DNA from 2 places in the Flavobacterium sp. GSB-24 genome. Region 2 is predicted to be linked to the other one. Evidence: riboswitches for the same ligand, from Rfam matches in the RefSeq annotation. Region 2 holds a riboswitch; the other holds the start of a gene.
The links. Region 2 has a riboswitch for S-adenosylmethionine ahead of QMG60_RS06840 (alpha/beta fold hydrolase). Riboswitches for the same ligand answer to the same signal wherever they lie in the genome.
Positions count from the first base shown of each region.

Region 1: another riboswitch for S-adenosylmethionine. It lies ahead of QMG60_RS21095 (TlpA disulfide reductase family protein); the one in region 2 lies ahead of QMG60_RS06840 (alpha/beta fold hydrolase).

Region 1 covers NZ_AP027043.1:4,996,031-5,011,170, forward strand. Annotated here, with positions in the region: gene QMG60_RS21065 (M4 family metallopeptidase) at 1-561, opposite strand, end outside; gene QMG60_RS21070 (hypothetical protein) at 659-796, opposite strand; gene QMG60_RS21075 (hypothetical protein) at 989-2,599, opposite strand; gene QMG60_RS21080 (hypothetical protein) at 2,770-3,018, opposite strand; gene QMG60_RS21085 (polysaccharide deacetylase family protein) at 3,286-4,065, opposite strand; gene QMG60_RS21090 (aminotransferase class V-fold PLP-dependent enzyme) at 4,297-5,769, opposite strand; gene QMG60_RS21095 (TlpA disulfide reductase family protein) at 5,866-6,855, opposite strand; SAM riboswitch class I at 7,104-7,203, opposite strand; gene QMG60_RS21100 (hypothetical protein) at 7,470-7,820, opposite strand; gene QMG60_RS21105 (TonB-dependent receptor) at 7,966-9,828, opposite strand; gene QMG60_RS21110 (PLP-dependent aminotransferase family protein) at 9,896-11,392, shown strand; gene QMG60_RS21115 (hypothetical protein) at 11,509-11,964, shown strand; gene ligD (DNA ligase D) at 11,973-14,534, shown strand; gene QMG60_RS21125 (Ku protein) at 14,531-15,140, opposite strand, start outside.
Region 2 covers NZ_AP027043.1:1,514,885-1,530,024, reverse strand. Annotated here, with positions in the region: gene QMG60_RS06895 (HEPN domain-containing protein) at 1-432, opposite strand, end outside; gene QMG60_RS06890 (GTP-binding protein) at 592-1,836, opposite strand; gene cysD (sulfate adenylyltransferase subunit CysD) at 1,980-2,879, opposite strand; gene QMG60_RS06880 (phosphoadenylyl-sulfate reductase) at 3,028-3,738, opposite strand; gene QMG60_RS06875 (sulfite exporter TauE/SafE family protein) at 3,764-4,651, opposite strand; gene QMG60_RS06870 (sulfite exporter TauE/SafE family protein) at 4,963-5,745, shown strand; gene QMG60_RS06865 (Rrf2 family transcriptional regulator) at 5,820-6,230, opposite strand; gene QMG60_RS06860 (RDD family protein) at 6,364-6,867, opposite strand; gene QMG60_RS06855 (aminotransferase class I/II-fold pyridoxal phosphate-dependent enzyme) at 7,005-8,177, opposite strand; gene QMG60_RS06850 (OsmC family protein) at 8,306-8,734, opposite strand; gene thrA (bifunctional aspartate kinase/homoserine dehydrogenase I) at 8,814-11,228, opposite strand; gene QMG60_RS06840 (alpha/beta fold hydrolase) at 11,230-12,213, opposite strand; SAM riboswitch class I at 12,293-12,400, opposite strand; gene QMG60_RS06835 (hypothetical protein) at 12,590-12,793, opposite strand; gene QMG60_RS06830 (aspartate kinase) at 13,437-14,525, opposite strand; gene QMG60_RS06825 (O-acetylhomoserine aminocarboxypropyltransferase/cysteine synthase family protein) at 14,738-15,140, opposite strand, start outside.

The DNA of each region.
Region 1 (15,140 bases), 1.8 Mb from region 2:
TCTAACCTTATAAATTGCTCCTTCAACAGGAACCGAGTTATGCATTTGCTGATACGTAACTACTGTTCTGCCATGAGTATCAGAAACTGATTTTACCTGCATTTTATCTGACGCAGCTAAATCAAAATCTCCTTTTTTAACCTCAAATATATTTTTAGCCGTTACGTTTGCAGTTTTTGCAAAAGACTTAACCTTTGTACTAACTGAATCCTGCGGATTTGTTTTTTGTACCGTACTACTTAGATTTTGTCCGTATAATTTTTGGCTTTCCTGTTCCTTCTTCTTTACTGCTTCAGTTTCAGCATCAGAAAGTTCTATTCCGTTTATTTTTTCTTCTTTTTGAGTGAGAAGATTTGCAGCATCATTATTCTGACTTGAATATGAATCACTGGCATTTTTAGAAACCTTATCTTTTGTCCTGCTCAAAGTTGGTGATCCTAATGCCATTACTGCATTGCCCTTTAGTTTGTTGGGAACAGGTGACTGAGCCATTCCTACGGAACAGACAAAGAGACCTAACAAAACAAACAAATACTTGGTTTTAAAGTAAATTTGGTTCATTCGTTTTAAATTTAAAAATTAATAATATAGTATGCTTGGTTAATAAATATTCCACTTCGATGGCTCATAGCAAAACCATAAAAGCAGTTTTTAAAAATCAATTCGGAGTTTGATCTTTAGGATTTTCTTTTGTTATTTTTTCTAGAATTTTTAAAAGGGTTTTCTTTTTTGTTTCTGTTTCTTCTAAGAGTTGTTCTAAACTTTTAGGAGGGATATCTTTTTTCTTCCTATTCATTCTAATTTATTTACTTCGATCTGCGCGCTAATCGATTTGGTAAATGTAGAATGGAGATTATGTGTTTATGCAAAAAAGGACTATTGCAAAAACACTCTGAGGCAGAAAAGTTCCACCCAGAAAGCACTCAAAAAAAAATAAACCAAACTAAATCAGATCATTAGCTTGGTTTATTTTATGATGTTAAATACGTTAAATTGTATTGAGATAAGTGGAGAGATTTACCTTTTCGTTGGTTAAATCAAACTTTTTACGCAGTCTCGTTCGGGCATTTTCGATAGATTTAAAGGATTGTCCTGTAATTTGAGAGATTTCTTTTGTGGTTAAATCCAGATATAAAAGTGCACATAATCTTCGATCTTTTGGAGTAAGAGAAGGATAATCCTCCGTTAATTTGTCGAAAAAAGATTTATGAACCTGCTCAAAACTTATTTCAAATTCTTTCCAGATGTCTGTATTCAAATTCTTCTCAAGACGCTTTAAAACTATATCAATAGCCTGCTGCATTTCTTTATTAACAGTTTTGAGTTTAATCTGTTTAAGATCCGTTAGGATTTCATTAATGCTGTCTGTACGATGTATTTCTGCCATTGCCTTTCCTATGAGAACCTTTTTTTTGGCTTCCAAACTTTCGTTTAAGGCTTGCATTTTTGTCTTTAATTTCTCTTTTTCAAGCTGATTTTTAATATTCTTGTTGCGGTATTTTATCAGTAAAATAATTAAAATCAATATCCCGATAACCAATATTAAACCAACTACATAATATTTAAATCGCTTTTTTTGCTCAATAAGCATCTTTATCTGGGTTCTGGCTTTGTAATCCTGTTCCAGCTTTATTCTTTCAATGTTTACTGTCTTTTCTTCAATATTTATACTATCCTTAATGGCATTATATTTCTGAAAATAATAAACAGCATTTTTATAATCTTTCTTAATTACATAAACTTCATAAAGCATTTTATTGAGGTCTAAACCAGAAGAACTATATACATTTTCGCTGCATAATTCTAAACCTTTCTTTGCGTTTACAATTACGGTATCATAGTTTTTTTCTTTTAAATTATATTCAGAAAAAGACTGATATACAAAAGCCTGCAGTAAATCATCAACACGATTGCTCAATAAAGAAAAAGCTTTGTCAAAATACTCATCAGCTTGTGTCTTATTTTTTTTCAAAACATATGCTCTTGCAAGATTAGTGTATACGTAAACCTTTAGATCATCATTTTTTAAACTTTTATTTAGTCCTTCGGCTTTATGAAAATAATGCAATGAAGAATCTAAATTTCGACTGAGATATAAAGTCCCTATATTATTTAAAATTTTGACCAGCTTTACAGCATCATTTTTTGACTTTTGAAAACGATATACGTTTAAGAAACATTGCAGTGCTTTTTCTTTATTTTTCCCTTGTGCATAGATAATCGCAAGATTGTTTTCTAATTTGGATGCTTCTTCAAGGTTTCCATTTTTTTTGTAGATATCATAGGCTTTTAAATAATACTGAAGGGCAACATCTAATACCTCTCTCGCAGAATACATTTTGCCTGATGTAATATAAACACCAGCCAAGGTAAGTTCAGATTCTTTTGTTTTTTTAGCTTCAGTCTCAGCCAGTTCTATGTATTTTATAGCTCTTTCCCAATCTGTTTTTTGTAATCTTAATGCAATTTTGCGACACAGTTCTACTTTTTTCTGATGATTGTTAGTAGTATTTACACTATCTATCAGTTCTTGTGTTGACTGTGAATAAATAGTAAGGGGAAGCAAAAAAAGCCATAAAAAAAATAATCGTGGTATCATTTTTAAAAATTCTATTGGGAATTCCAAATTTAAACAATATAGAAAGCTAAATCCTAAATAAAACTCTTAAAAAGCATTCTGCTGCCGAAAACTTAAATATCTAGAAAATGTTTTTTATAAAATTTTTAAAAAGTATATGTAAAAAATTGATTGAAATAGAGTCTCCATTTTTAAGATTCATCTGTGCTTCTTATCATAAAAAACAATATTTCTTCTTCTAGTTCTTTTGATAAATTTTCACATTCCAGCTTACGTCGAAAATTTTTTTCAAACCGTTTCTTATAAACCTGTGCATTGACAACATTACTGCAATAATCATCACAGATGGTTCTAAACTTATCATTTGTTAAGTAGAGAACTTTCATAGATTCAAAATATTCCGCAAATTTGATATTATATAATTCTTCAGGCACAGTCATAATTTAGAATTTAAAATATAAATTTTTACACTTTTAATCTATGATTAACAGTCTCTAAGAGAAGAAAATAATTCCATAAAATTTCTTTTAGGAACTAAGCAGTAAATTATTTCTATACTAAATTATAAATTTAAAACGCCGTTTGTTTTACAAAGATGTTGCAAGTTATAATTTGCAACAATATTAAATTTGAAGATTGTTTTTTGCAACAATATAAACTCAAAGTAATAATAAATAAAAACTGATCAAGCTTAACTTTAAAATCTATTATTCGTCAGGAAGTAAATTATCTAAATCTGATAAAGTGTAAAATTTAAGTCCGTTAAGTTTCATGTATTTGCAGACAAATTCTAAGGTTTCGATTTTGGTTTGATAATTTTCGGTTACATTTTTAACTGGTTTGTGACTGCATAAAATCAAGATCTTATCATTTTTCTTGGCGTAATCTAATAACTCCAAAAGATATGGAATACTAAAATGAATATGGCTGTTATCGATATCAAAGGCAAATACAATTTTTGAATTATTAAAATAACTGTCCTGCTTTTCAGGAACTTCACCTCCAAATGCCCTGCCTCTAATAATTTTAAATTTGCTCGACAAAGCCTTATCAAGTTCTTGAGACCTTTCGCCGTAAGGATAGGCAAAAGAAGTAACATTAAAAGATTTCCTTTTCATCGAAGCAATCATTGGTTCTATTTCCTGCTTCATATACTCGTCTATTCCATTTTTTTGTACAAATTTCACAGCATTATAATGATGATAACCGTGGCCCGCAATTTCATGCCCTTCTTTCTGCATTTGAAGAAGCTTTTTAATTTGAGGCTCTCCAATAGAATCTATTCTGCAGACATTAAAAGTCGCTTTCCAAGAATATTTTTTCAAAGCGGCATCGGCTTCAGCCCACTCATCTACGTACGCATCATCAAAAGACAAAATTACACCAGCCTTATAAGGCTTTGGCTCGGGTTTTTCGTTTTTAGTATTACAGGAAAAAAAAGTTACGAACATTAAAAACAGCATTGTCTTGAGAAAAAATAGCTTCATACAGAGTTGAATTAAATTGAAATTTTAAATGTTCTTTAAAGAATAGAATCATTCAAATATAAACACTTTTTGAGATATTTTACTTACACGCTGCAACAAACGAAAACATATTTTCCTCTATTGATTTTCTTAGAATACTATACTTCTAATTACTTTTATAATATCTAACACTAAAGCTAACAGGTTTAAAAAAAACTTGTTAGCTTTAATCTGTGATAGTAATAGAATATCTTAATCAAGTCTAAACCATTGATTTACTTCTTCTGCAATTGTTTCTTTTATTTCTGGATTTTCAAACTCATTTGAAACCGAATTATAGACATAATCTTTCTTCCATTTTTTATAATGCAAAGCGATCTGCTCAATTGCATCGCATATAAATGTAACCTCATCGTTTGTCATAATCGGGTGCATTGACAAACGAACCCAGCCTGGTTTATTAGTCTGGTTTCTTTCTAATAATTCATTAGTAAGTTCTGCCGATTTTTTTTCATTTATATTGAAAAGATAATGCGCATATGTACTCGCACAAGACCACCCGCCGCGAACCTGAATGCCGAAACGGTCATTTAAAAGTCTTACGATTAAGTTATAGTGAATATCTTCGATGACAAAAGAAACACAGCCAATTCGTTCTGTTGTAAGGTCTCCTAGAATGGACAAACCTTTTATTTTTTGAAGTCTTGAAAAACAAAGATCAAGCAGTTCTTTTTCTCTGTTTTTAATGTTTGAAACTCCCATTTTATCTTTTAATTCTAAAGCTAAGGCAGTTCTTATTACTTGTAGAAAGCCTGGCGTTCCGCCATCTTCTCTAACTTCTATGACCTCGCTATAACAATATTTACCCAGCGGATTGGTCCATTTTACATTTCCTCCGCCCGGATTATCTGGGAATTCAGATTTGTATAATTTTTCATTAAAAACCAAAATACCGCATGTTCCTGGTCCGCCAAGAAATTTATGAGGCGAAAAGAAAACAGCATCTAACTGTTGCTCTGGATCTTTTGGATGCATGTTGATTTTAACATAAGGTGCCGAAGCTGCAAAATCTACAAAGCAAAGTCCGCCGTTTTGATGCATGATTTTAGCCAATTCATGATAAGGCGTAATAATTCCAGTAACGTTCGAGCAAGCTGTGAACGAACCAATTTTTAAACTTCTGCCGGCATATTTTTTAATTTCTTCCGAAAGAATTTTAGGGTCGACCAAATTATTTTCATCTGCGGGAAGAATCACAACTTCGGCATTTGTTTCGTACCAAGAAACCTGATTCGAATGATGTTCCATATGTGTGATGAAAACTACTGGTTTATCTGCTTCATTATTGGTTCGCAGTCCCATAATTCTTTGCAGCTTCGATAAAGCAGCAGTCATTCCGGTTCCTGTTGTGATTAAAACATCAGATTCATTTGCATTAACTGATTTTTTAATAATATCTCTGGCATATTGATACGCGTAAGTAGACGTTTTTCCGGTCTGACTTGAAAGCGAATGCGTATTGGCAATCATCGGGCCCATTTTATTAAGCATAATATCTTCGATCGGATTGTATAATCTTCCGCTGGCAACCCAGTCGGCGTAAAGCAGATTCTGCTTTCCATATACCGATTTATAAATATGATTTATACCTACTGTATTTTCTCTAAATTTAGAGAAGTAACATTCTAATTCAATTGGCTGTGTTTCTGTCTCAATAGCATTCATTTCCTGATCATTTTAAATTAACTAAATTTTTTATTGATGAACTTTAATTTTTTGGTGAGTAAAGCATTTTGACTTGACTCTACGTTTTTAAAACGTTCATATTTTTTTCTCTAAAAGCGATTTAAGTGTAGACTGTAATTCTTCGCCTTGAAGATTTTTGGCTACGATTATTCCGTTCGAATCCACTAAATAATTTCCAGGAATCGCTCTTATTCCGTATAATTTCGCAACGGCGCTGTTCCAAAAAAGTAAATCAGAAACGTGCAGCCAGGTTAAATTATCATCCTGAATTCCTTTGATCCAGTTTTCTTTCTTTTTATCCAAAGAGATTCCAACAATATTGAATCCCTTATCGTGAAATTCTTTATAAGCGGCTACGATATTTGGATTTTCTCTTCGGCATGGGCCGCACCACGAAGCCCAAAAATCGACTAAAGTGTAACCTTTTAAATTTTCATAAAAACGGATTGGTTTTCCCTCAGGATCATTGGCAGTAAAATCTGGAGCTTTTTTCCCCACTGCTAATCCGTCCAAAACAAGGGCAAGATCTCTTAGTTCTTTTACGTAAGTAGTACTTTGCTGGGTTTTATCGAGCAAGGCAATATTTTGTCTTATTTGTTCTGGCGATAATCTGTAAGACCAATTTCTGTACAATACATAAGCCGAGACAATAGAATTAGGATTTTCTGTAATGAATTTACTGATTTCTACATCTTTTGATTTTTTGTAAGTTTCAAATAAATCTTGAGAAGCAGAACCTTCGACTACAGAATTACTGTAATATTTCTTCGGACTTAATTTTACTGTAATCGGGCTTTTTTCAAGAAAAATATACAAAGGACTGCTTTCTGTATTCACACTTAAACCATATAGTTCTGGCGTTTTCACTTTAGTTTTGAAACTAAAATTTCCGTCTTTTACTTTTACCGAATCAATTGTGGTAAACATTTTATTATGAAACTTTTGCAGATAAACATAATTGACAACTGTATCTACAACAGTTCCTTTTAGTTGTAAATTATTTTCCTGTGCCTGAGTTTGCGTAAAGCCAAAAAGTAGCGCAAAGCCTAATAGTATTTTTTTCATTTTATTTTGATTTTTAGTTTAAGATTGGACAAAAGAATTCTAGGCCAAAGTCACAAAGGCTTCTAGAAAATGCTGTTTAATAAAAATATTGGGAGAATTTAATGTCTTCACATTCGGAAAAAAGCAAGACTATTTTCTTCGAAAATTAAATTCAAAAGTTCGTAACCTGAGTATAAGATTGATTCGGTTTTCATTTTAATAAAATAAAAGTTTAAAAATATGATCTTATTCAGATTTGGAGGAAATCTTTCTTATCTGTCCACCACAGTGGAAGGATTTAGCACCTTATTCGGTAACAGGTTGCTAAGACGTCAATGGGCCTATTCCCTCGGTCTTTCTGGATAAGTATCATTCAGAAATTTTCTGTGATACAAATATACATACTAATTCTATCAAATTAGTAGTATTTAATAATATTTTTTAAAATTTTATTTTAAGAGTTGCTCAAAACCCTTTAAAACACTCTGAAAAACAATTATTTAATTCTAAAATAAATTTCAATTAATTTTTATTTTTAGAACAGTAATTCCTAATACAATAGCTTTAAATTCTTTACTCCATAAAAAAACTCATTTCGTTTTGAAATGAGTTTTTAACTTTTCTGACCGAATAAATTATTTATTCTTTCTTTTTTTAGCACTTTCCGTCTGCAGTTTAACACTGTCTTTTTGCACTCCTTTTGAAGGCGTGTAGGTAGACCCATCTTGTGCACTTTCTCCTGGCCCGCTTCCTCTGCCGGCTGTACTTAAAGAATCTGTATTACCATTTGCAGATGTTGGCGTTTGAGTAGTTACAATATTGGTTGATGTAGTTGCAGTATCAGAAACTTGTTCTGTATTTGTTGTATCAAGTGGAACACTGGAAGTTTCTATTTGATCGCTGTAGCCGTCATTCTTTTTACAAGAAAACAGCAATCCAATTACAACTACAAAAAGTATGACTTTTAATTTTAATAAAGCTTTCATAATAAACGTTTTAATATTTACAAAAGCTAAGTAACTACTTATAAAGCAGTTTATTTTACAATATTTCTATTGAATTTTATATAACCGCAATTGGTTTGATTAGCAATAAAAAAGCCTGTAAATTTCGATTTACAGGCTTTTAAAACTAAAAAGTAACCAATTTTACTCCCAAAGTAAACCATCTTGAAGGGAGAGGCACCGCTCCTACTTCATAATAAGTGGCATTAAATATATTTTGAGCATCTAAAAAGATTGTAAATTTTTGAATAGTCTGACTTATTCTAAAATCATTTACCCAATAAGAAGGTCCAGTAATTCTTTCGTCAAAGCGTGTTGCAAACAATACTGAAAAATCTCTGTATTGATAATCGATTGTATTTGTTATTTGATGTTTCAACGAAGAAATAAGATACTTAGAATATACTTCGGTACGAGAACTTTCAAATTGAGAATCTAAATAAGTATATGCTAAAAGAATATTCAATCTTGAATCTTTAGAAAAATCAAATCTGTAATTACCTCGCAAATTAATTCCGTTTGTTTTTAAATCACCCGTATTTTGACTCTGCCAAGGCTGAGTGGTTAAGTTACGCATCCAATCGATGTAATTGTTTATTTTTCTGTAAAAATAATTCGCATTGAAACTTAAAGATCGCTCGCTGTATTTAAAACCAATTTCACTTTGAAAAGCATTCTCTGAATCTAAATCGGCGTTACCAATATTTCCTGTCTGCTTTAAGTATAAGTCTGTAAAAGATGGAATTCTCTGGCTTGTTCCAACATTTCCAATGATTTTAAATGCATCTGTAATGGCATAACTAGCATCAATTCCAGGATAAACCTGCCATTTATAATCGGAATTATAATTTAAATAAGTTCCTAAATTTACGTCTAGTTTTTCTGTAAAACTTGTTCTGTATTCGGCATAGATTCCAACATTCTCACGGTCGTGATCGCCAATATTAGTAGAATGAATATTTTCGTTTCTAAATTCTGCGCCAAAACCAATTTCGCCTTTAGACAATTTAACTGTCGAATTCAATTCTCCAGCAATAGAATTAGTATAATGCTGACTTCTTCCAACATTCAAATTTGAGTTTCCTAAGTAACGGTAATCATCATAATTATAGCGGTAAGTTACTCTCGGCATAATTTTCCAATTTTCGGTAATAGCATGTTTCGACTGAATATTGGCAAATGTGGTCTGCACAATTTCGGTAGAATTTCGATCTCCAGGCGCTGCATAAAATCCGTTTGCTCCAAAGCCGTTTTTGATGTAACCTGCCGAACCTAAAATTTCATTAGAATCATTGATCTGTACATTTCCTTGGTAGAAAATTTTATTGTTTTCAAATGCGGTATTATAACGGTAACCGTTACTTTTATCGTGAGAAGCAAAAATCAAATGCTGTTGTTTTTCTTTACCTAAAACAGCTCCTGCCTGAACACCTGTTCCGTAAAAAGTATCTCCTGTATCTTGAGTATCTTTTTCAAAATTAGACCCCGCATAAGTACTTACCAAAAATCCAGAATCTGTTGGTTTTTTAGTTACAATATTAATTGCTCCCGTTAAACTGTTAATTCCAAAAACTCTCGCAGCTGGTCCGCGCACTACTTCTATTCTTTCGATTGCTTCCACCGGAAGAGGGAGGTTTAGCATATTATGAGCGGTTTGCGAATCGATTACTTTTGCTCCGTTTAACAAAACAACCGTCTGTTCAAAACTTCCGCCATCTACACTAATATCGGCTTGAGTTCCAAATGGACCTCTTTGTCTAATGTCAACTCCGTTAGCATATTGTAATACTTCCTGAAGCGTTCTTCCTGGAAGTTTTTTAATGGTTTCACTTGTTATAACATACACATTTCTATTTTGTTTAGAAATTGGGGTAGTAAAACGGTTTTCATTAATTATAACTTCCTCCATATTATTGATGGAATCTTTTTTGGTCTGCGCGTAAAAATTGGTACAAATTACTGTAAAAACAGCAAAATAGATTTTTTTCATTTGGTTAATGTTTTTTTGGCAAAAGTAGTATCTTGCCGTACTAATCAAGTATACCAGTTTTGTAATTATGGATAGTCCGGTTGAAATTCCTTTTAAAAGCTTTATTCAGCTCAAACCAGAAGAAAATACAGCGCTTTATCTTCAGATTGTTTTTGAATTTATCAAAGCCATACAAACTGGTTTTCTTCCCGAAGGAACAAAACTTCCCGGCACAAGAATACTCTGCAAAGTATTGGCAGTCAATCGCAATACATTAATTAAAGCTTTTCAGGATCTGGAATCGCAGGGATGGATTGAAACGCTTCCGAATAAAGGAACATTTATTTTATCACAGCAAAAACAAAAAAAACAAATTGAATATACTGTTGTAAAAGACCAAAATCAATCTGAATTAAATACTGGTTTTACATTTCAGCGTTCTACGATTCTCGAAAATCCAATAGAAATTAGTAATCTGCCTTATCAATTTAATGACGGAATGCCAGATTTGCGATTGGTGCAAACAGATGTTCTGGCAAGACTTTATGTTTCTAAATTAAAGAGACGAAAAACTTCTAAAACATACGAACAAATCGAGCTACGATCGCATTTAAATTTTAAAACCCATTTTTCCAATTATTTAAATCTTACTAGGGGAATTCGAATTTCGACTTCAAACCTGCTTACAACCAGCAGTCACGAAATAAGCTTGTATCTGGTTACAAAAGTGCTCATAAGTCCTGGAGATAAAGTTGTGGTGGCTTCTCCCAGCTATTACATGTCCAATATGACTTTGACCAATACTGGAGCACAGATTATTTCTATTCCAGTAAATGAAGACGGAATTGACACCAAACGATTAAAAGAAATCTGTGAAACTTCTACCATCAGAGTTTTGTATCTTACTTCCAATTATCATTATCCGACGACAATTTTACTGAGTGCTAAAAAGAGAATTGAAGTTTTGGAATTGGCGAATCAGTATGGATTTGTGATTCTCGAAGATGATTATGACTTTGATTTTCATTATGATAACAATCCTGTTTTACCGTTGGCAGCATTTGATTCTAACCAGCGTGTGGTTTATATAGGATCTTTTGGAAAATCACTTCCTTCGGGATTCAGCTATGGTTTTGTTGCTGCTCCTTCTGAATTTATTAAAGAACTTGAAAAACATCAAAACATTCTCGAACCCGGAATTGATGTTATTAAAGAACAGGTTTTAACCGATTGGATTACTGAAGGAGAAGTGCATAGACTTTCTAAAAAAAATAAAAAAATCTACAAAGAACGCAGAGACTATTTTGTTTCATTACTTAGTGAAAAACTAAAAGGCAAAATTAAATTTAAAGTACCGCCGAGAGGTTTAGCCATTTGGGTAGAATGGCTTCCTGATTTTAACCTTATAAAATTTCAGAAAGAATGCTCTACAAACGGATTATTCCTTCCGAAAACCATTTTGTACCAAACCAAAGATCTTACTGCAACCCGTTTAGGATTTGGAAATTTGGAGCCAGAAGAAATGGAAAAAGCCGTAACAATATTAAGCACAAGTCTGGAAGCTACAGTTTCTTCCAACAACTAATTTGAACAAGTATCTCATATACTGACAATTATGTAATTTGTAATTCTAATCCTATAAGCAGAAAAGGTATTTGGAAACTAACTTTGGTATCAATTAGTCTCTAAATCACCTATATCATGCTTTATACTATTTTACAACTATTGTTAGTATCTATTGCGGCAACATCTGCCATGACATGGTTTAGTTATGCAATGTCTAAAAATTTCAGGGAATTGTATAAAGAGCCGGTACTCTTGAGTTACGCTATTGACAAAATGAAAATTGAACTTTCAACACAAGCAAAAATAAATTGGGGATGGATATTGCATTATGCAATTGGTTTTTTGTTTGTAGTTGGATATCACATTATTTGGGTAAAGAATATTGCACCAATTACACCGTTAACGACTCTTATCTTAGGCGCTATCAGCGGTATAATTGGCATAATCAGCTGGATAATCATTTTTAAAATGACCCATCATCAACCCCCAATTGATTTTAGAGGTTATTATATTCAGCTGCTCTTTGCCCATATAATTTTTGCTATTGTTGCGACTGCACTTTATGCTATTATGTTAACCCTGATAATCTAAGAAAACTTATGTCACTGTCTAAATACAACCAAAAAAGGGATTTTAAACAAACACGTGAGCCCAAAGGAGAAATCGAAAAATCGGCTGACAAGTTAATTTTTGTGGTTCAGAAACACGCCGCATCACATTTGCATTATGATTTTAGGTTAGAAATGAATGGTGTTTTAAAAAGCTGGGCAGTTCCAAAAGGACCGTCAATGGATCCTGAAATAAAACGTCTTGCTATGATGGTTGAAGATCATCCTTATAGTTATAAAGATTTTGAAGGCACTATTCCGGAAGGAAATTATGGGGCAGGAAATGTGATTGTATGGGATAATGGAACTTATACCTCTGATGAAAAAACAGCATCTGATGAAAAACAATTACTGGCCGATCTTAAAAAAGGACGTTTAAGTTTTATTCTAAAAGGAAAAAAACTAAAAGGAGAATTTTCTCTGGTAAAACTTCACGGAAAGCAGGAAAATGCCTGGCTGTTGATTAAAAAACACGATAAATACGCTTCTGATTCTGATGTTTTAGAAAACGATAAATCCGTGATTTCTAAAAGAACTTTGGATGAATTAAAAAAGAGATCTGAAAAGTTAATTTCTAAATCCGAAGAAAAAAGCGAAACTAAAAGTGCCGTAAAAAAAAAGCCTAAAACAAAAATCGCTGAAGCAGGATTCTTAAAACCCATGCTTGCCAATATTACTGAAAAACCTTTTGATGATGAAGAGTGGATTTTTGAAAACAAATATGACGGTTATCGTACAATTGCTGTAGTTAATCCACCAAGTGTAGAATTATTTAGTAGAAATAAAATTTCGTTTGATACTAATTTTAAACCAATTGCAGAAGAATTAAAAAAAATAGATCATACTGTTATTCTCGATGGTGAGGTTGTAGTTGAAAACGAATCGGGCCGAGCCGACTTTCAAATGCTTCAAAATTATCTTAAAACAGGAATTGGCAACTTAAAATATTATGTTTTTGATTTATTGAATCTAGACGGAAATTCAATAACCGACTTATCTCTTCTTGACCGAAAAGAACTGCTTAAAATCTTATTTAATAAATATGATTTTTCGAATATTTTTTATTCTGAACATACAATCGGCGACGGAATCAAACAATTTGAAAATGCCCGAAAAAGTAACAGCGAAGGCATTATTGCTAAAAAGGCAGACAGCTCATATTCCGTAGGAAACAGAAGTAATAATTGGCTGAAAATTAAAATTTCTAACGAAGAAGAAGCTATCATTATTGGAGTTACAGAACCTAAAAATTCCAGAAAATATTTTGGTGCAATTCTGCTTGGGCAGTACAACGGAAAAGAACTGCAATATATTGGAAAATGCGGCACCGGTTTTACTGAATCGGTTTTAAAAGAACTTTATACCAAATTACAGCCTCTTTTTATTGATAAGTCACCACTTAAGGAAAAATTGCCTTTACGCGACAAAATTCAATGGGTTAAACCCAAAGTGGTTTGTCAGGTAAAATATTCTGAATGGACGCAGGACAAAAACTTGAGACATCCCGTTTATTTAGGATTGAGAATAGACAAAAAAGCCAGCGAAGTAAATTTCATTGGCAATATCAAAGAGAATAAAATAACCAATGATAATACAACTGCAATGGAAGATTTAAAAGAACATAAAACTGAAAATGATTATGATTTGAAAATTGGTAAAACAACTTTGCATTTAACCAACCAAAATAAAATCTATTTTCCTAAAGACGGAATCACAAAAGGCGATGTCGTTCAATATTATAATGAAGTGGCGCCGCTTATGCTGCCGTACTTAAAAGACCGACCAGAATCTATGAATCGTTTTCCAAACGGAATTGATTCTCCTAGTTTTTATCAAAAAGATATTGATTTGGACAAAACGCCAAAATGGCTGAAAACCAAAAAAATATTCTCTGAATCGAATGATGCCGATGTAAATTATTTGATTTGTAACGATAAAGAAACGCTTTTGTATATGGCAAATCTAGGCTGTATAGAAATGAATCCGTGGAACTCAACTATAAAGCATATTCAAAATCCAGACTGGCTGGTAATTGATTTAGATCCTGCTACAGAAAATGATTTTCCTATAGTTGTACAAACAGCATTAGTGGTAAAAGAAGTGATGGATGAATTGGAAACGGAATGTCTCTGTAAAACTTCTGGCGCTACTGGACTTCATATTTATATTCCGCTTGGAGCACAGTACGATTATGATTCGATTAAAATTTTAGCCGAATTAATTGCGAAAGAAGTTCATGCAAGACTTCCAAAAATTACGTCGATTGAACGAAGCATCAAAAAAAGAAAAAACAAATTATATATAGATTTTCTGCAAAACCGCCGCGGGCAAACTTTGGCTGCGCCTTATTCTGTTCGTCCAAAACCAGGCGCTACAGTTTCGACACCTTTAGAATGGAGTGAAGTCACAGAAAAACTGCATCCTTCACAATTTACTATTAAAAATGTATTGAGTCGTTTTGAGAAAAAAGGTGATTTGTGGAAACCTATTTTATCAAAAGGAGCCAATATTAAAAAGATTATTTTAAAGCTGGAAGAAAAACAAAACAGCTAAGATGATTTTTTCTTTTTAGTTTCGAGACTTGCTTTTAGCATTTCCATTAAGTCGTCACTTTGTTTGTGCACGACTTTAAGTTTTGGAGAAGCTTTTTGTGGTTTTCCTTTGGCTTTCTTTTTAATAATGTCCAAAAGTTTGGCAGTATATTCGTCTTTAAATCCTGTAATATCAAATTTCTCAGTAAGCTGATCGATTAGTTTTTCGGCCATATCCATTTCTTTTGTGGATTTTTTCGACATTGGCGGTAATTTTAATTCACTTGTACTTCTAATTTCCTGCTCAAACCGAATTCGATTTAAAACAATTACATCTTTATAAGGTTTTAAAATCGCAAGGCTTTCTTTATTTCTTAAAACAAAACGTGTTACTCCGACTTTTCCTGAAGCCTGAAGCGCGTCGCGAAGCAGTCCGTAAGCATTCATCGCACCTTTGTCTGGTTCAAGATAATACGGCTGTTCATAGTAAATACTTTGAATTTCTTTTTCGAGAACAAAACTTTCAATATCGATAGTTTTTGTTTTGATGGCATCTGCGGCTTCAAAATCTAAATCGTCTAAAATGACATATTTATCGTCAATTTTATATCCTTTGACAATATTAGCA
Region 2 (15,140 bases):
ATCAAATGGTTCATTTACATCTACACCAGCCAATTCACTTCCTGTAATATTTCTAACGGTGTTTCCACAAGCTTCACGAAGTGTAATATCATCTTTAGCCAAATCTGCCCAAAGCTCTGGTGTTCTGTCTAAACTCACGTAGTGAATTTGGATATCCTGACGCGTTGTAATGTGTAAACGTCCAGTAGAATATTCATCAGAAACCTGAGTAATACGCACTAATTGTTCGCTGGTAACTTTACCGTACGGCAATTTGATACGAATCATCTGAACGCCTTCCTGACGCTGTCCGTAGATTCCGCGCGCTAAACGAAGACTACGAAAACGCTCATCATCAATTTTTCCTCCACGGAATAAATGAATCTTTTTTTCTAATTCGATAATCTCTCTTTGAACTATCGGATTTTCTATTTCTGTTCTAAAACTTTCCATTTCTTTTACGCTTTAGGCTTTAGGCTATACGCTTTAAGCTTTATTAACTTTGTGTTTTTTTTGCTTTAGGCATTAAGCAATAAGCTTTAGGCTCTTGCATACCTTTTTATACATCTTTTGCTAAGAGCTTATTGCCTAAAGCTTATAGCTTACAGCAGGTTACCTGATAAATCCTACTCCTGCTGTTGTATTCGTTGCTGTATCAATTAAGATAAAAGCTCCGTTTGATTTGTTTTCATTATAAGAATCAAAATATAACGGTTTGCTTAATTTAATGCTTACTTCTCCAATTTCGTTGATTGCTAATTGTGAAGCTTCAGTCGTTCCTGAGTAATCAGTTGCAATAGTATTTTTAATACTTTCTACTTTTGCCAAAACTCTATTCGTATTATGCTGTATTAAATACTTTGTTCCTGAAACCAGTTTTTTACTATCCATCCAGCAAACTGTCGTTGTAATATCTTTTTCAATTTTTGGAAGCTCATCTGATTTTACAATCATGTCACCTCTCGTTACATTGATATCATTTTCTAATTCGATTGTAATCGAAGATCCTGCAACGGCCTCATCGAATGTTTTATCGAAAAAGTGAATTTTAGATACTTTTGATTCTGTTAAAGAAGGAAGAACCGTTACAGCATCGCCAACTTTAATTGAGTTTCCGTATAATTTTCCGGCATAACCTCTAAAATCGTGGTATTCTTCTGTTTTTGGACGAATAACAGTTTGAACTGGAAAACGCGCTTTTCCAGCTTCAAAAACATCAGAAGCATGTAATCCTTCTAAATGTTCCAATACAGTTTGTTCGTCGTACCAAGGCATATTTTCTGATTTGTCAACCACGTTTCCACCGTTGATTGCGCTTAAGGGAATATAACTTACGTTTTGTTCCTTAAAAGTACTTTTTGCATTTAATGCCTGAAAATCAGCTTTGATTTTATTAAAAACTTCTTCAGAATAATCAACTAAATCCATTTTGTTAATGGCAACAATTACCTCTTTTACTCTTAATAAATTATTGATAAAAAAGTGGCGGTATGTTTGCTCAATAACACCTTTTCTGGCATCAATTAAAATGATCGAAACCTGAGAAGTCGACGCTCCTGTAACCATGTTTCTTGTATATTCTACGTGACCTGGAGTATCGGCAATAATGTAACTTTTCTTTGCAGTCGAAAAATAAATATGCGCAACATCAATTGTGATTCCTTGTTCTCTCTCTGCTACCAAGCCATCAGTTGCCAAAGAAAAATCAAGGTAATCGTATCCTTTTTGTCTGCTGCTTTTTTCGATTGCTTCTATTTTATCAGTTGTCAATGACTTTGTATCGTACAATAATCTTCCGATCAAAGTACTTTTTCCGTCATCTACACTTCCTGCTGTTGCTATTTTTAAAACGTCCATTCTAATATTTTTGTTTCAGGTTTAAAGTTTCAGGTTTCATGTTCTCTCGAAACTTAAATCTGTATGTTTTTGTTTTTTTTGATTCTACTTTTAAATTTCGTTCCTAATTGCATTTACAATTAACAATTCATAATTAACAATTATTAAAAGTATCCTTGTTGTTTTCTCTTTTCCATTGCAGCTTCAGAACGTTTATCATCGATTCTAGCTCCTCTTTCAGAAATCGTTGATGATCTGATTTCTCCCACAACTTCTTCGATTGTTGCTGCATAAGATTCAACAGCAGCTGTACAACTCATATCTCCAACGGTTCTGAAACGAACAATTCGTTCTTCGATTTGTTCGTCTTCTTCCTGATACACAAAAGGAGAATGCGACCAGATTAAACCGTCTCTCAAAAAAACTTTTCTTTTATGTGAAAAATAGATTGATGGAATCTCGATTTGTTCTTTTTCGATATAACTCCAAACATCTAATTCTGTCCAGTTTGAAATTGGGAAAACACGAACATTTTGTCCATTTTCGATTTTTCCATTTAAAATATCAAACAACTCAGGTCTTTGATTTTTTTCGTCCCATTGTCCGAAATCATCACGAACAGAAAAAATACGTTCTTTAGCTCTTGCTTTTTCTTCATCACGGCGAGCTCCACCAATACAAGCATCAAACTTAAATTCTTCAATTGCATCTAAAAGTGTTGTAGTCTGTAAGCTGTTACGGCTTGAATATTTCCCAGTTTCCTCAACCACTTTTCCTTCATCAATAGCATCCTGAACATTACGAACGATCAACTCTAAACCTAATTCTTCAACCAATTTATCTCTGAAAGCAATTGTCTCAGGAAAATTGTGTCCCGTATCTACGTGCAATAGAGGAAACGGAATCTTTGCAGGAAAAAATGCTTTTTGCGCTAAACGCACCAATGTGATAGAATCTTTTCCTCCTGAGAAAAGCAAAACCGGTTTGTCAAACTGTGAAATTACTTCTCTGAAAATGTATATTGCTTCACTCTCTAAAGCGTTTGTTTTTAATACTGAACTCATTGTTTTTTTGTTTGATATTTTGTTGTGAAAATTTTGTTTCAGGTTTAAAGTTTCAAGTTTTTAACCTGATCTAAAATCTTCACTCTTTACTCTATAATCTATTTTCTATTCTCTAAAAAAAGTCTTGCCTCTTGCTTCTTCTAAAACTCTACTCTTTCTTAGCACTATGAAGCCCGCACTCCTTATGGCTAGATTCCCACCACCATCTTCCGGCTCTGATATCTTCACCTGGGAAAATTGCTCTTGTACAAGGTGCACATCCAATACTTACGAAACCTTGTTTGTGTAAAGCATTTTGAGGTACATTGTTTTCCTGAAGATAAATTTCAACTTCTTCTAAAGTCCATTTTAAAAGCGGATTGAATTTTATGATTTCGAAGTTTCCATCGTACTCAAACAAGTTTAAATCTTGTCTGTTTTCTGACTGCTCAGCTCTTAAACCTGTAATCCAAACTGAATTTCCTGCCAAAGCTTTTCTTAACGGAACCACTTTTCGAATAAAACAGCATTCTTTTCTGTTTTCAACTGAATCGTAAAAGCTGTTTGGTCCTTTTGTTTTCAGAAGATTTTCTACTGAAGCAGCTTCTGGAAAAAAAACTTCGATTGGTCTTTTATACTTTTTTAAAGTTTTGTGAAAAACGTCGTAAGTTTCTTGAAACAATCTTCCGGTGTCTAAAGTAAAAACAGCAATATCAGTATTGCTTTTTGCAATAAAATCTGTAATTACCTGATCTTCCTGACCAAAAGATGTTGAGAAAATTACTTTTCCTGGAAATTTTTCTGCTAAAAAAACTAACGTTTCATTTAGCGAAAAATCTTTAGTTTTTTCTAATAATTCTTGTACAATAATCGCACTCATAATCTCTTTCTCCCTATCTAAAGAATTATAATAATTTAGATAATGTTTTTAAACTCAATAATATAATTAGAACTCCAACCGCAATCATCATTGGTTTTCTTTTAATTTTGTTTACCAAATATGCTGCTAACGGCGCTGCAATAACTCCTCCTAAAATCAATCCAATGATTACCTGCCAGCCATGAATACCGCCAAAAAGCATGAATGTAATGCCGCTAGCAAATGAAATTGCAAACTCAGCTGCATTTACTGAACCAATTGTATATCTCGGATTTCTTCCTCTTCCTAATAATGTTGAAGTTACGATTGGCCCCCAGCCTCCGCCTCCAACTGAATCCATGAAACCACCAAAAGCGGCCAAAGCACTTAATTTTTTAGTTTTCTTCTTTACAATTGTTTTTTTCAATGCTTTTCTAATGATTACAATCGCTAAAACAATCATGTAAACTGCAATAAATGGCTTAATAATATCACCGTTAATTATGTCCGACAATAAGTAAGCTCCTGTAATTGAACCTAAAACACCTGGAATCAATAAATGTTTTACCAGTTTTTTATTGATATTCCCAAATCGGTGGTGTGAAAGTGCCGATGCTCCCGTTGTAAACATTTCTGAAACGTGTACCGCAGTACTGCTCACCACTGGCGGAACTCCATAAGCCAATAAAAATGATGTTGAAGTTGCTCCGTATCCCATTCCTAAAGTTCCGTCTACCAATTGAGCAAAAACTCCAATGGCAAAAAACACTAAAAATTCTTCATTAAATCCTTCAACAAATCCATTCCACGAAAACTCAGCATGATGATTGTATATTAACACGGTTAATAAACCTACTAACAAAACAACAGGAATTCCAATCCAAAGCTTTTCTTTTAAAGAATCGGCCGTATTTATTTTCAGTTCTTTTTCCATATTAAAAATAATTCTTTTTGTTTTCAAAACCTATTACCCTATCGGGTTAATAGATTACTTTGCAAAAATAATACTTATTTCTAAAATACAAAGTAATATTTTTATTTTTTTAAGCCTTAATTACTAATTCATTGCATTCTAAAAGAGGTATTTAGAACTTTGCTTGAATAATTTCACAAATAATACCATTTTCCAAGATATTCAAACAATATAAGCATCAAAAAAACTTGTGTATTAAATACGTTTTCCAATCTCTACAATATCTATAGGATAATTATAAAAATGTCGTATTTTAGCGCCAAATTTTTTCTATGGATTTTCAAATTGGTCTTGTAATCGCAGGTTTAGTAGTTGGTTTTATTGTTGGATTAACAGGTGTTGGAGGGGGCTCTTTAATGACCCCAATTTTATTATATTTCAATATTCCTCCCACAACAGCTGTAGGAACAGACCTGCTATATGCTGCCTTTACCAAAGCTGGCGGAATATTTGTACACAATAAAAAAGGAAATATAAATTGGAAAATTACAGGATGGCTGACATTAGGAAGTGTTCCCGCTGCTTTAGTAACGTTGTGGATACTCAACAGTATTAAAACAGATATCGAGACAATAAATCGCGTTATTAAGTACAGTTTAGGCTGGGCATTATTGTTTACTTCTGTTGCTATTATATTTAAAAACAGAATTTTAAAGTTTTCGCAAAAACATGCCGGAGATAAATTTCATAGCGAAAGCCATACTCAAAATATGCTGACTGTTGGCATTGGAGTATTATTGGGAGCGACTGTAACTTTAACTTCTATTGGAGCCGGTGCTTTAGGGACTGTAACTTTGTTTTTCCTTTATCCGCTTTTACCAACTCCTCGGTTGGTAGGAACTGAAATTGCTCACGCTGTTCCATTGACTTTAGTTGCTGGAATCGGACATGCTTCTATGGGAAATTTAGATTTAACGCTTTTAGGCCAATTATTAATGGGATCACTTCCAGGTATTTATATTGGAAGCAGTTTAAGCGGAAAAGTTCCTGATCTATTTTTGAGAAATGCTATTGCTGTAATGCTTTTTCTGGCTGGATATAAATTGATTTTTTAGAACTGTAATACTCAACATAAAAAATGACTATTTTAGAATCTAAAATGGTCATTTTTATTTTTAAAAAGAAAATTCTAAAAAGCAATATCTGCTAAAGAATTACTTTCTAATATTTTAAGTGTATTATCTCTAACTTCTGTCATTAAACGACGTGCGGCGCAGGTAGACTCATCATCACAGTCATCACATCTTTCGTAGAAATTATGACTGGCACACGGTAATAATGCAATCGGCCCTTCTAGAATACGATACACTTTTGCCATGCTAATATCCTTAGGATCTTTGATCAGGTAGTAACCGCCGCCTTTTCCTTTTTTAGCTCCAAGAAAACCAGAGTTTCTCAAAAGCAATAAAATACTTTCTAAAAATTTAATCGAAATATGTTCACTTTTCGCAATTTCAGCAATTTGTACAGGTTCGTTATTTTCTCTCCTGGCTAAATATGTAAGAGCTTTAATTCCGTATTTTGTTTTCTTTGAAAGCACTAATGTATAATTTTAGATTGTAGAATTTAGATTTGGGATATTCAGATCAAACTCTTACAAATTATTAAACAACAAAAATATGCTTTTTGTTTGAACTATCACAAAAGAATAAAGTTAAATTCTACTAATTCTATCAAATTACTTCGTTAATTCCAATCAAATTAACTTTATAAAAGATTTCCATGTCTCGTTCAAGATCATTTTTATTTACCACATAAGTTTTTGATATGGAATCATGCCAAAATCTACCAGACTTATTTAAAAATGAAAACACATCGAAAGGAATTAAACGACATAAAGTTCGAATAAAAATTTTATCAAATTTTGGCTTCTCGCCATTTTCGGTAACAATTGTTATACCTGTAGCAAATTTGCCCATAGTCCCTCCAAAGAAAGATTCCATAAGCAGATAATTAAAGAGTAAAAAAGTAAAAACTGCTAAGTAAGTGGAATCAGTCACAAATCTTTGCCAAATAGAGAATATATCCCAATTAAAAATATTTCCGATGATTACAATTATAAAACCAGATACAAAAATTGAGACAATTGCAAAGATAAAATCAACAATACCACCTTCAAAACGTTTTCTATCCGAAGCAAGTAATTTTTTATCAAGAATGTAAATTCTATTGCTCATAACTAATTGAAATTAATATTGCCGTCTAAAACAAAAGTATATTTTTTATCAACAATTTAAAAAAAGAAAACGATTTTCAACTGTATTAAATTTACAGCTAAAAATCGTCTTTACTATTTGAAAATTGAAATATATAATTAAGCTAATGCTTGTTTTAAATCTGCAATTACATCTTCTACAGTTTCTAAACCTACAGAAACACGAACAAGACCTTGCGTAATTCCAACTGCTAATTGATCTTCTTCAGATAATTTGCTGTGTGTTGTAGAAGCTGGATGCGTTACAATTGTTCTGGTATCTCCAATATTTGCAGACAATGAACAAAGTTGTATCGAATTCAAGAATTTTCTTCCTGCTTCAATTCCACCTTTAATTTCAAATGCGATGATGTTACCGCCAGCTTTCATCTGTTTCTTTGCTATCTCATATTGCGGGTGCGATTTCAAAAACGGATATTTTACGCTGTTTACATTTGGATGACTTTCTAAAAACTCAGCTACTTTTAAAGCATTTTCGCAGTGTCTGTCCACACGAACTGCCAATGTTTCTAAACTTTTTGATAAAACCCAAGCATTAAATGGCGATAAAGCTGGACCTGTATTTCTAGAGAACAAATATATCTGTCTGATTAATTCTGCATCTCCAACAGTTACTCCGCCTAAAACTCGTCCTTGTCCGTCAATTAATTTTGTTGCTGAATGGATAACCAAATGTGCTCCAAATTTAATTGGCTGCTGTAAATAAGGTGTTGCAAAACAGTTGTCTATAATTAAAATCAAGTTGTGTTTTTTTGCAATATCTCCTAATAATTGTAAATCAATAACATCAACACCAGGATTTGTTGGTGATTCGGCGTATAATATTTTGGTGTTTGGTTTAATAAAACTCTCGATTGTTTCTGGCTTATTGATCTCAAAATATGAAGTTTCGATATTCCATTTTGGAAAATAAGTCATAAACAAAGCGTGAGTAGAACCAAAAACACTGCTTGCAGAAACAATATGATCTCCAGAGTTTAATAATGCAGCAAAAGTAGAATATACTGCTGCCATTCCCGTTGCAAAAGCATAACCAGAATCTGCACCTTCCATTTTGCAGATCTTGTCTACAAATTCTGATGTGTTTGGATTACTGAAACGGCTATAAATATTTCTTTCTTTTTCTTCTGTGAAAGAAGCGCGCATGTCCTCTGCATCTTCAAATACGAAACTTGACGATAAATACAATGGCACCGAATGCTCTAAATACTGTGATCTTTCTAATTGTGTTCTTATGGCTTGTGTTTCAAAACCAAATTCTTCTTTATTCATTGTGTTGTTTTTTGTTTTTTTTGAAAAACTATTTCGCAAAGATTCACAAAGTGAACACTAAGTTTCGCAAAATATTTTTCCTTTTCAGCTAACTGAGAATTATCTAATTCTCAAATTGACTAATTTAATTAACTTAATTCTTCGTTGTTTAAAACGACTTTATATTTAATAGCTGCTGTTGGCTCAACTGTTTTGGCAACCGAACAGTATTTCTCGAAAGAAAGCTGTGCCGCCTTTTTTGCTTTTTCAGGATTGATTTCTCCTTCTAAATAAAAAACCACATCGATTTCTTTAAAAGGTTTTGCTTCTTCGATTTGAACTCTTGTTCCTTCAACCTCAGCATTAAAAGAAGTGATTTCCTGACGCTGCTTCTTTAAAATTGAAATCATATCAATTGCACTGCATCCTGCAACGCCCATTAATACAAGCTCCATTGGACTAGCTCCTAAATCGCTTCCGCCGAATTCGGCTCTGCTGTCAACGTCAACTATATGTCCGCGTTCATTTTTTAGTTTAAAATGAAATGCGTCATTTACTCTGTTTAAGGTTACTTTCATTGTGTTGTTATTTTTTTTGTTTTGTTATAGCCTTGTAAATCTAAAATCTCAAGTCTAAAATCTTCAATCTAAAATCGTATTACCCTTTATCTGACAATCTCAAAATATCTCCAAATACTCCTCTTGCCGTTACCGCAGAACCTGCACCAGCTCCCTGAATAACGATTGGGCGATCTCCGTAAGATTCTGTGTAAATTTCAAAGAAAGAATCAGAACCTTTTAGTCCGCCTAAGGCTGTATCCGAAAGTACTGAAACTAATTTAACTTCTAGATTTCCTTTGTCATTTTGTAAATCGCCAGACAATTCGCCGATATATCTTAGTACATGATTTGGCTGTTGGTCTGCTTTTATTTTAGCGTAAATCGGATCAAATTCTTTTAATTTCGTCAAGAAATCAGCTGCACTTCCTTCACGTAAATGCTCTGGAATAAGATTCTGAATAGAGATTTCTTCAAATTCGTTTTGTAAATCTAATTCTCTAGCCAAAATCAATAATTTTCTTCCAACGTCATTGCCGCATAAATCCTCACGCGGATCTGGCTCTGTGTATCCGTTATCAATTGCTTCCTGCAGGATTTCACTAAACGGAGCATCTTTCGCAGAGAAATTATTGAATAAATAACTCAATGTTCCCGAGAAAACACCTTTAATTTTTGTGATGTTTTCCCCTGAAAGATGCAGTAATTTAATCGTATCAATTAATGGTAATCCTGCACCAACATTGGTTTCATACAAATAATTCTTTTGGTTTTCAGTTAAAGCTTTTCTCAATTCTTTATAAAAGCCATAGCTTAATGTATTCGCTACTTTATTCGAAGAAATCAAATCGAAACTGCTTTCTACAAGCGGAATATAGTTTTCTACGAAAGGCGCACTTGCCGTGTTATCGATCGCAATTAAGTTTTCTAAATGATGTTCATTTGCGTAAGCAATAATATCTTTTATAGTATATGCCTCGCCTTTGGTTTCAATTTCATTTTTCCAGTTTGCAGTTACACCATATTTATTTAAAAGCAGCTTTTTTGAGTTTGCAATAGCAAAAACATTCAGCTTAACATCTTTACGTTTTTCAATTGCTGCAGCCGATTCTAAGATTTGGTTAATTAAAGTCCCTCCTACTAATCCGTGGCCAAAAATCGCGATGTTTATTTTCTTAGAAACACCAAAAATTTCTCCGTGAATTACGTTTAAGGCTTTGTTTAATTCTTCTTTTTTAACAACCAAACTCACGTTTTTACCTGTAACAGTGTTGTTAAACAAAATCGGAACAATTTTATTTTTGATTAAGGCTGTATATGGTTTATGGAATGTACTTAAATCTTGTCCGATAATCGAGATTACTGATACATTATCTGTAACTGTAATTTGATTTACGTCTTTCGAATAAAAGTCATTTTCAAATTCTTTTTCTAATTCTACAACTGCAGTTGTCGCTTTATCTGTTGCTACAACTAAGCCAATTCCTCTTTCTGAAGATCCTTGCGAAATAATACTAACACTGATATTATGATCGCCCATTACCTTAAAAATACGGGCATCTACTCCAGCTTTTCCAAGTAATCCGCGTCCTTCCAAATTCACAAGAGAAACATTTTCTAAAACAGAAAGTGTTTTAATTCCTTCTTTGGCAGAATCGGATGTAATTAATGTTCCGCGGTTTTCGTGATTGAAAGTATTTAAAATACGAAGCGGAATATTTTTTTCTAATAACGGAATTATCGTTTTGGCATGCAGAATTGTTGCTCCAAAATTAGCCAGCTCATTTGCTTCGTTAAAAGACAAATATTCGATTTTTTTAGCATCTGCAACTAAATCTGGATTTGCCGTGTAGATTCCGTCTACGTGTGTAAAGTTTTGAAGTTCTTCGGCATTTAAATAATTAGCGATTAACGAAGCGGTATAGTTACTGCCGTTTCTACCTAAAGTAGTTGTGTCGTTGTTGTTGTTGGAACCAATGAAGCCTGTAACTATATTAACCGTTTCGCCGTTATGTTCTTTAAAATAATTTACTACGTTTTTCTTTGAAAGCTGTTCTAGAGGCTGTGCATCACCAAATTTAGAATCGGTTTTCAGCAGTTCTCTTGAATCTACAAAATTGGCCGGAATTCCTTTTTCCACTAAAATAGCAGTCAATAATTTAGCCGAAAGCAATTCTCCTTTTGATAGAATCTGATCTTTGATTTTTTTACTGTAATCGCCAATTAGACTTACTCCTTCAAAAAGTTTATCTAAAACATTAAATTCTTCCGAAAAATCTACATGCGGATAATCTGATATTTGATATTTTTTAAAATTCTCTAATAATTCTTTATAACTGCCATTTTTAGCAGCAATGCTTAAAATAAATTCTAATTCATCTGTTGCGTTTCCGCGTGCAGAAACTACAACTGTAATTTTTTCACCTTGATTTACTTTATCCGAAATGATTGAAACAACTTTGTTAAGTCCTTCTCCGTTTGCTAATGATTTACCTCCAAATTTTAATACTTTCATTTTATTTTTTTATTGTTTCTGCCTTAAAAATGTCGGCAAGTAAATGATCTAATTGTTTGTACTCGATTAAAAAAGCGTCATGTCCGTGAACCGAATCAATTTCGCTGTAGAAAACATTGTCTTTAAATTTCTTCAATTCTTCGTAGGTTTCTACGTTTTCTTTTGCTGTAAAAAACAAATCCGAATTAATTCCTACTATATGAATTGATGCATTTGATTGTGACAGTAAGTTTTCAAAACTTTCACTATTTCTAGTAATATCAATTGTTTTAAGCAGCTGATTCATTAATTTATAAGAAGCTAACTGAAATCTTTGCTGCAATTTTTTTCCGTGATGCGCCAGCCAGCTTTCGATATTAAAAATCAAAAGATCTTGATTGATGGTACGCTGAAATTTTTCTTTGAATGATTCTGGCGAACGATAACACAACATGGCGTGTATTCTCGCATCTTCGATTGGCTTTGAAGAATTATTGAGAATTTGTTCTTGCAGGAAGCAATTGGCAATAAGCCAGTCTGTCGATTTCCAATCGCTTGCAATTGGGATAAGATGTTCTGTGATATTTGGTTCTAAAGCTAAGATTTCCCAAGCAATTCCGCCTCCAACTGAGCCTCCAATTATAGCATAAAGCTTTTCAATATTTAAATCTTTTAGTCCTTCAATAAAAATTCGGGCAATGTCTCTGGCAGTAAAATCTAGATAATTTTCGATTAGGAAAGAATTGCTTCCATTTCCTGGAATATCAAAAGCTAAAATGGTATAGACAGCAGTATCAATGGTTTTACCTTCGCCAATTAAGTTATTCCACCAGCCATTCTCGCCAGTAACTTGGGCGTTTCCTGTCAAGGCATGATTTACCAAAACAATAGGCGCACTATGCAAAGGCTGACCAGCAATAGTAAAACTTAAAGGCAGTGTATGATAAAGCGCACCATTTTCTGTGGTGAAATTTTGTATGCTAATAGGGTTTGGTATATTTTCCAATTTCAAATCTGTTGTATTATCTGATTTGTATCTGGAAATATTAGAAAGAAAAAACTAGTATAAACTAGAAAAATTCTTGTTGTTATCTTTCCACGTTGGGCGTGGTAGAATGCAGCACCTTCTTCGAATTAACGAAGGGTTGCTAAGGATTCATCGGGTCTAATCCCTCGTCCTTTCTTTATAACATTTCAATACTTTTTTGAACTTAACGAGTGCAAATTAACTACTAATTTCTTTAACAAACAAATTTTATCGAAACTGTTTGCTAAATTTCATAAACATATTGCAGCAAAAACTATTATACGCAAAAATTTACCGAACAGAAATGCCCAGTAAAATTAAGCAGGCCGAAGCCTATTTTGCGATGCTTTTTAATTTAGATAAAAAGCGTTTCATTTTCTTTTGAATACATCAAAAACAACAAAGAATTTGGTGTTATTTTTTCGGTATTTTTATCCGTTTCAGTAATTCCGAACCTTGGGTGAGCCAATTCGTTTGCTGGCGGCGGCGGATTATTTCTTTTCGTTCTTTTGTTTTTCAAAGTAGAAATCGTTTTTGCTAAGTAGTTCAATGTGCTCATGATATTAAGTTTTAGTTTAGTTGCGTTTTATAATCTTTATTTCTTTTTTATGTTTATGTTAAATCGCTTTCAGGAATAAAAAAACCCTTTTGGAATTTCAGATACCAAAAGGGTTAAGTTTTTTAAACTCATTTATTCTTTTAGTATCAACAGACGTTCACGCAAATAAGCGCGACAGCAAACATCTTGTTCATCTGTAAGGATTTATTCATCTGTGATTTATATTGTATTTTATTTAAATTCTGCATTTTTGTGTAAAATTAAAAAGCCTCCCAATATGTTTTGGGAGGCTTTACTATATATTGTATTCTTACAATTTTTTAAGCAATAGACAACCCAGCCTCGGTTATAACCGAAATGGCGCAAAACATTTTGTTGACTTTTAAGTTCATTTGATTGTAGTAGTTTTTGGGTATAACAAATATGCAACTATTATTTTTATTAAACAAATAAAATTCAAGAATTTAATTACAAAATACGTTAAAAAGTGATTTTTTTACGTCGAAAAACATCTTACAAAAATAATTTACAGAAAAAGACTATAAAAAATTGATCAATAAGCAGTTTTAAAGCTTTCTAAACTTCCTTAACGAATCAGTTTATCAAAGAACATTAGTTATATTTTTTATTTTCTACGAAGTTTTTAAGACCAAACGGCCTCTTTATTTCTAATTCTTTCCGCTACTTTCAAAATATCGGTTATAATTCCTCTCGAAATTGCCTGTTTGCACGGCGATGCACTTTGGATTACAATTGGAACCTGTGCGTAAGATTGTGTATAAATTTCAAAAATGGTATCCGAGCCCTTTAATTGTCCAATTGCAGAATGTGCAGGTTCTGAAATCAATTTGACTTCCAGCTTATTTTTCTCAAAATCAAATTCGCCCACATAACGAAGTACATGGTTATCAGACTGTGTTATTTTTGCTATTTTAAATGATTTGTCAACTGCTTCTTTATTCAGCACTCCATTTTGTTCCAGATGATTTTCTGTAATAAAAGGATGTATTTGAATATCTGAGAAATTGAAATCTTTGCCCACTTCTCTTGCCAATATTAGAAGTTTTCTTGCCGTGTCGTTTCCAGATAAATCTTCCTTGAATGTTGATTTCATTAATCCCAAAAGACTTGCATCTTTTAAAACGGATGAAAACGAAACATCTTCAGAAGAAAATCTATTAAACACGTAACTCAAATTATCTGAAAATACTCCTCGAATCTTGGTGATTTTTTCTCCCGAATAATACAAATCTCTTAAAGTCTGCAAAACCGGAATCCCTGTATCGACAGATGTTTCATACAAAAACTCTTTGTCATACTTTTTAAGATTTGATCGCAGCTCTTTGTACAAGTCTATCGGCAGTGTGTTTGCTTTTTTATTGACAGCCACAATATTAAATCCGTTTTTGATAAGCGTATTATAATGTTTCACCAATTCATCACTGGCTGTTGCATCTACAGCAATCAAGTTTTCGAATTCATTTTCTTTAGCAAATTCAATAATATCTTCTACTTTAAAAGGAACAGCCAATTGTCTAAAATTGGTTTCCCAAGCATAACCAACACCTTCTTTCTCGAAAAAGGCCACTGTAGAATTGGTTATAATAGGAAAATGAAAATCTACGTTTTTACTTTCAAGAAAAAAGTCCTGACTTTCAATAATCTGATTAATCAAAGTACTTCCGATATTTCCAATTCCAAAAAGGATAATGTTTATTTTAAGCTTTGACATAATTTCTACTATTTTGTTTTTTAGCCATATAAGTGATATAAGTTCATTTAATTTTCTTTGCGTTAAATTGCTAGACGCACTGTGGTGCATTTTACTAAATGAACTTATATCACTTATATGGTTGAATTTTTATAATGATGCTTTTCATAAAAAATTACCTTTAGCAATAACCAATCACTAAAGGCAATCTTTCAAACAAAAAACAAAAAAACCTAATTTTTATTAATACTGTATTGTGATAGCGAAACACTCTCAAAAACAGTTTGCAGATCTGCAATTAAATCTTCAATATCTTCAATTCCCACAGACAGACGAACCAAATCTTTTGAAACTCCTGTTTCGATTTGTTCTTCATCTGTTAACTGCTGATGTGTGGTACTTGCCGGGTGAATAATCAGCGATTTAGTGTCGCCAATATTGGCTAGTAAAGAGAATAATTTTGTATTATCTACAACTTTTTTAGCAGCATCAAAACCACCTTTTAATCCAAAAGTAATGATTCCGCTTTGGCCTTGTGGCAAATATTCTTGGGCTAAATCGTAATATTTATTCGATTTTAAACCTGGATAATTTACCCACACGACCTCATCTTGTTTCTCTAACCATTCGGCCAAA